DNA from 3 places in the Heyndrickxia acidicola genome. Region 1 is predicted to be linked to each of the others. Evidence: riboswitches for the same ligand, from Rfam matches in the RefSeq annotation. Region 1 holds a riboswitch; each other region holds the start of a gene.
The links. Region 1 has a riboswitch for cyclic di-GMP ahead of A5N88_RS07320 (hypothetical protein). Riboswitches for the same ligand answer to the same signal wherever they lie in the genome.
Positions count from the first base shown of each region.

Region 1 (2,199 bases):
CTTCTGATACCTTTACAACTACCCCGCCGATACCTCCAGCCTTAATAGTCTGATAGAAAGCAAGCGGTAAACCATCTTCATTATTATGATGGCTAACGTCAATAAAATCGACGTCTGGAGTGCTGCTTGCATGGGCATAAGATCCAAAAGAAAAAGCTAGTCCGAATATAAGGACTAGCCCAGCTGTAAATTTATTTATTTTTTTCAATTAATTCATCCCCCTTTATTTAATTGCTATGTACTGGGATTACTGTGACAGGACCTTCAGTAGAAGGTTGAGTGTTGCCTGCAGAAGCTACAATTTGTTTTGCTGCTTCCACTTTTGCGACTGCAGCTGCTTCTTGTTCTTTCTGATGTTGTTCAGCAACTTTAGCAGCCTTTTCTTTGCTTTTTATAGTTAAATAAGTATTTATTAAACCGGCACAAGAGCCAACAAAGAAAATACCAAAGGCAATTATAAACTGAGCAATCACATTTACAGTGTCACTTGTAAACCAATTGACATGAATGTGCGCTGTTGTTAAGGCTGCTAATAGGGCTGTTAAAAGAGTTAATGCATTTAAGGATAATTGCTTCCACCAGTTAAGATTAGATAAGTATTTCATCATTAGAAATCACTCCTATTGTTTTAGTAGTTGAATTGTTGTTTGAATTAATAAATATAAAATGCCCCCTCCACCAATGGCAGAAAGAGCAAGTTCCCAACGTTTAGATTGACTTGTTTTTTTTATTCCAAGCGTATGAGCAATAAGCTGGTTTAGAAGATCATCTTGCTCCTGACGCTGTTTATTAATTAATGATTTTTGCTCCTTGCTTTCTGTAAGCAGAGCATTGTGAATCTCTAGCTGGCTTGTACGTACCGTAAGCATCTCATTTTTCATTTCCCCATAACTCTTTTCGAGATCCTGAATGCGTTTCTCATGCTCTGCAACCCTTTGCTCCATTGTCATTTCACCCATGTCTGACCCCCTTGCTCCTCTTAGAGCATAAAAAATACACCTTCTTTTCAAAGGTGCTGATTTGTCTACTAATATTTATTTAATTATTTTTCTCAATCTGTATTCTGCCACTCTTATATCCATATCCGTTGATAATCCTGTTAGGATTCTTACCATCATATTGGTATTTGACATCTTTTTTAATGTAAAAAGTACTGTTGGTTTATTCTCTTTAATCAATGTCATAACTTCCTTTATAGGTAATGGATTTGCGCTTATTCTTAAAAAAGATCTTAGAAAGTTTAAAAATTCACAAGCAGAAGTTGATTCGTCTGGATATTCCTCTAGCAAATTGTAAAGATTCTTAATACTCATCTTTAATTTTTGATTTTCACCCATGTTCATTACCTCCACATATATTTAACCAAATGCGGATAGTACCGATTTGGCGGCCTGGCAATCATTACTCATAAGAGTTTTAGACCCATGGCTTTGCGTCCTAACCTTTCGATTAGTTTGCCTTTTTCAAATTAGGGTTTGGTTACTATATACCATTTTATTATAGTTTTTTAATCATAGGTTTCAATATTATTTTAATTTTAAGCTTTGTGATTCCGATCTATATTTAGACATAAAAATACACCTTCTATTTAAAGATGCATAATGATTTTTAATGGATAATTTTATTCAATCTCTCTTCAGCTAAGGTTAACCCCATTGATAATTCTGTTAGAAATCTTAGCCTATCATTTTTTTTAGACATTTGTTTTAAGATATTAAAAACTATGGGCTTATACTCTTTAATTAATGTCATAACTTCAATTGTAGGTATTGGATCCTTTGCCTTTATTCTTAAAAAATATCTTAGAAATGATATAAATTCAACCACAGAATTAGAGTTGTCCGGTTGCCCTTCTAATAAACAGTTGAATTTTCTTATGCTATTCTTTAATTCTTGATTATTTTCACCCATGTACATTCCTCCACACAAAATTTTAACCAAATGCGGGTTGTACCGATTTGGCAGCCTGGCAATCATTACTCCATTAGAGTTTTAGACCCATAGCTTTGCGTCCTAACCTTTCGATTAGTTTGCCTTTTTCAATAGGGAAATTATCCTACATTAATATCGGCACAAATTATCAATGCTTGAGTGATTCGATAAATATGCTTGTTCTTGAATCAGAGCGTCCTACTCTGCTGTTAGCTTTTTCAAATATCTACTGGTTGAAAGTGAAGTAGGTGAAAGCAAAACTGTTGG
Region 1 covers NZ_KV440953.1:1,570,581-1,572,779, forward strand. Annotated here, with positions in the region: gene A5N88_RS07305 (GH25 family lysozyme) at 1-208, opposite strand, end outside; gene A5N88_RS07310 (hypothetical protein) at 228-608, opposite strand; gene A5N88_RS07315 (hypothetical protein) at 621-959, opposite strand; gene A5N88_RS07320 (hypothetical protein) at 1,035-1,337, opposite strand; cyclic di-GMP riboswitch class I at 1,383-1,469, opposite strand; gene A5N88_RS07325 (hypothetical protein) at 1,609-1,911, opposite strand; cyclic di-GMP riboswitch class I at 1,958-2,045, opposite strand; gene A5N88_RS07330 (hypothetical protein) at 2,131-2,199, opposite strand, start outside.

Region 2 (2,199 bases), 2.5 Mb from region 1:
AAGTTCCTGTACCTCTGCTTTCGAGCTGGCACCGATATCCACATAAAGCTGGGAATGCTTGCGGACCTTGGATGGGTCATCAAATTTCACATAGTGGGCAGACATTGTCCCTATCACACCATCCACTATGCCATTCTCTCCAAGCACCTTAACCGGCTTTGCCAGTAAAATCCTGTCGTCATGTCCTCCAAGCTTTTCAAAACGAAGAAGCCCATTTCCTTCAATTTTCTTTACAATAAATCCCACTTCATCCATATGGGCCGTTACAAGCACAGTCGGTCCAGGTTTTGTCCCCTTTTTCCGTGCAATCACATTTCCAATCGAATCAATAACCGCCTCATCTGCTTTCCCTTCAAGATAGTCCTTGATAAAATAGGCTACCTCATGTTCATAGCCGCATGGTCCATTTAGGCTTGTTAGAGTTTTTACCAGCTCAATCATGATTTAATCTCCCTTTCTACTTTGCACAAATGTAAACGTAAAACATTATTGGCGCTGAAAATGATGAATAAAAAATATATATTGTGCAATACAAAATTATATAAAAGGGAAAAAAAGATAGCAAACACTTTTTAAAACATTAAGAAAAATCACTAAAAGGAATAGACAAATAGTTCAAACTTTAATTCTTTAACACACTAAAGGGGTCAGACCCCTTTTATGCTTTAAAGTAAAGAAAGGGTCAGACCCCTTTTTTGCGTTAACGCATAAAAGACTCTTCTCTGAGCCATATGGCTTGGCCACAAAAATTTTTAGGAGAGGTGATTAAATGACGTTTTTTGGGTATGTATTCATTACAAAAGGAGGGGAGAAAAATGGAAAAGAAAGATGTTTTATCACAAAGTGAAGACAAAGCACCTAATTCTGTTGAGGAATTATTCGGGATTGAGCCTGGAATGAGCCTGCAGTCTGTTAATTTCGCCGTAACAGAAACCCCTAATCTTAACGAACGCACCTATAACGATACTTCTGAGGAATAACGGCCTGTAAAAATGGTACAGGCCCTCGGTATACACCCGTCCTGCACCAACTTTGCAGGGCGTTTTTTACTTTTAATCCATGGATCATGCCGATCTCTAAAAGAAATGGCCCTTCGCAAATTAATCACGAAGCGGACAAATCACGGAATTGATCCATTGGAAATAAAGCAGCACTCTATGCGAATGCCAACAAAAAAAACCGTATCTGCCTTCACAAATACAAGTTTTTTTGGAGTGAAATGCGTATTCAATTGTTCATTCTTCCTTTTTCTGGTTTTCCCTGCGTAAAAAGTCCAATACCTCTTCTTTCGTGAGACCCATGGCTTTTGCATCAGCTAGTAATTCAATCCAGTCCTTGTCCAAAACAATTTTCAATGAAACCACTCCATCTCCAAGGTTGTCATTCCTCTAAATGGTCGGTTGCACCACTCACTCCAAACATTCTTTAATCAGGTGCCCAAATTCAGAATGTTTTTCATCGTATCCATCGTCGGATTCATTATATATATATTATAAATCAAAAAGTGCGACACTATCGCTACATAATTTCAACTTTTCCTAAAAATTCAAACAATTTCCTTTTCCCTTTTTGTCGAAAAATGATACCCTCTATTATCCACATATTGTAAACCCATTGATTTATCAACAATTTATAAAATCGCACACACCTTCTTTCATGCAGCATTTTGTCGATAAATTTATTTCATTTTATCTGGAAAATAAATTTTCATATCAAATGGAAAAATTCCATTTTAGTATTAAAAAAGCCTGCCACCAACAGACAGTTGATAACAGGACAGCTTTGTAACATGGCGTTGCAGCCGGCACTGCCGACTATTTTTTAAAAGTGCTGAACAGGACAATGGCTAATGGGGTTACTCCGCACCGCATTAGAGACCTTTATCCTCCTGTTATACCCCTACACTTTTTTTCAATTCAGCTGCGGCAGCAGCTGCATCCTTTGCTGTGCTGATCGCTGTGATGACAGAAACACCGTCTGCGCCTGCCTCGATCACAGAGGCTGCATTTCCCGCATGAATGCCCCCGATTCCCACGATTGGAACTTGAAAGCCTTTTTCACGAAGCATCTCAATCAAGACGGTCCCTCTCTCAGGCTTAGCATCCTCCTTTGTTACCGTAGCAAAAACCGGTCCAATTCCAAAGTAATCAGCGCCGGCTCGCTGGGCAGCCTCAGCCTCTTCAAGAGAGTGGACAGAAA
Region 2 covers NZ_KV440953.1:4,048,599-4,050,797, reverse strand. Annotated here, with positions in the region: gene A5N88_RS18900 (M42 family metallopeptidase) at 1-441, opposite strand, end outside; gene A5N88_RS25115 (hypothetical protein) at 816-980, shown strand; gene A5N88_RS24485 (anti-repressor SinI family protein) at 1,236-1,355, opposite strand; cyclic di-GMP riboswitch class II at 1,386-1,475, opposite strand; gene thiE (thiamine phosphate synthase) at 1,892-2,199, opposite strand, start outside.
Region 2: another riboswitch for cyclic di-GMP. It lies ahead of A5N88_RS24485 (anti-repressor SinI family protein); the one in region 1 lies ahead of A5N88_RS07320 (hypothetical protein).

Region 3 (2,199 bases), 1.3 Mb from region 1:
ACAATTATAAATAATACGTATTCTGCTAACATCCAAACTTTTACTTCGACATATGCTCGTTTTAAATTGCTTGTAAATAGCCATGTAGAGGACTTTAAGCTAACGAACAGGATTTATGGCATTTGGTTAGCTCATAAGTCTTACCTTAAACGTGCATTCGATATGAATGACCTTCTACAAGCCAGTTTACAGGCAATTAAAGCGACTTTTCAGGCGAGTAACCGTAAATACTTACGGAGTCTAACTGGCTATTATAACGGCACCTTAGACCGTATGTTGGACCGATTATACCTTTCGTCTCTTTAATTGCTTAACCAATCGTTTAAGGTAGGAACTTTGTAATAGCTTTAGATGTAATGCGATGTATTTTGTACATATGAAAAAAAGACGTTCAGAAGGATTGCAATACCATCTAAACTAGTTATTTTTAGTGTCGGAATATCCACATTTGAAAGGTGTCTTGAAAGATGTCCAAAAGAAAAAGCCCGATGGCATCAGGAACAACGTAAACAACCCGGGCTTTATATGTTTTTAGCTTAATTTAAGGTTAAGGATTGAAATTGATCAATAAGCTTATTTAAATCTCTGCTATATTTTATGGTTTCTGGATGGTTTGAACCCTTCTTTTTCGTCACATTTATTAGTTTTTTTCGTAATTGAATAATTTGGTTTTTTAATTTGACTGTTTCAAATAAAATAGTCATTTAAAACACTCCTAATCACAAAATGTTATTAGGCTTTTATTATTACATAGCTTTATTAAGATAATATTAATTCAAGGGAACGTTCACGAAGTTGTCAAAATCATTGATTTTCAACTTAGATAATATTATACTGTTTAAGTTTTTCTGAAAAATGCTTTATTCTGTTCGATTTACCAGTTAATTACTCTCCGGTCACCACAAAAAATTCACTTGAGTCGAAGCTTTTCCCCTTAGGCTCTGTTAATCTTACCTTAACATTTTGCAAAACCGTGACTATTTACACTGAATAATCTTGAAATCTAGTAATAAAAATTAGATAATAAAGTGGGTTAATAATAATGCCCTAATTTGAAAAAGGCAAACTAATCGAAAGATTAGGACGCAAAGCCATGGGTCTAAAGCTCGATTATGAGCAATGATTGCCAGGCCGCCAAATCGGTACTGTCCGCATTTGGTTAAATTTATGTGGAGGTAATGTACATGGGTGAAGAACATGGAGAACTAAAGAGCTGGATAAGGAGATTTTACGACTTATTAGAAAAGTATCCGGATCGTTCTAAAAATGCCGCTGAATTTTTAAGTTTTCTCAGGGATTTTTTGAAGATCAGCATTAAAGATCCCCTGCCAATTGTTGAAATTATGACGATTATTAAAGAGTATAAGCCAACGGTTTTTTTCACCTTGAAGAAGATGGCCAATAAAAATATGATGCTTCAAATTTTAACCGAGTCATCAATGGAATCAAGGGTAGCAAATAATAGATTGAAAATGCTTGTCCAATAATACATTTAGTTTAAAAGCCAACATGTGATTGTTGGCTTTATCATATTTATTGGGGAAAAAATGCTGGTTTTTTTAAAAACGGACTTGGTCAGTTAAGAGAAATTACAAAAAAAGAAGCACATTAAGATGCTTCTAAACCGTTTCTCAACGTTAAATTTATTAGTTTATCTAATTCTTGGCTGGTTTTTATCGTTTCAGGATCATTGAGCCCTTTCTGAAGTCCTAAAACCATCATGGAATGCCTTAATTGCTCAATTTCATCAACTAGGTCTTTTGGTAAAAGTATTTTTAGCATTGCCGCTGCTCCTATTTGTAAGAAATGTTAATGATTTACACATTATATCGGCAGAAAAAGTAAAAAGTATTAGCGTTAAATGAATGATTTTTAGGATTTATTTTAATGAATTTAATATAAGGTGTATTGTATAACGAATAAGTAAACTTAATGTTTATGTATTAGACGAGAAGCGAATAAAAAGGCGAAATTATTACGAAAGAATAATGAGGCAGCATTTTGATGAAGAAGGCAAAAACTGCTCTCGGCTAAAAAGTTTTTGCCATTCCATACACTGCACTAATTGTTTGCTGTAATTGGCTGTTCCGCAATACTTGTATCAATAGTATTATTTGTGCTGACGCAATTGTTGCTTGTAACAAAAGCCCCTTCATTTCCGCCGCCTGCTCCATTTGTAGTTAAGCTTGATGATTTAGG
Region 3 covers NZ_KV440953.1:2,896,812-2,899,010, reverse strand. Annotated here, with positions in the region: gene A5N88_RS13595 (hypothetical protein) at 1-306, shown strand, start outside; gene A5N88_RS24425 (aspartyl-phosphate phosphatase Spo0E family protein) at 537-704, opposite strand; cyclic di-GMP riboswitch class I at 1,051-1,139, shown strand; gene A5N88_RS13590 (hypothetical protein) at 1,185-1,487, shown strand; gene A5N88_RS24420 (aspartyl-phosphate phosphatase Spo0E family protein) at 1,609-1,782, opposite strand; gene A5N88_RS13585 (spore germination protein) at 2,062-2,199, opposite strand, start outside.
Region 3: another riboswitch for cyclic di-GMP. It lies ahead of A5N88_RS13590 (hypothetical protein); the one in region 1 lies ahead of A5N88_RS07320 (hypothetical protein).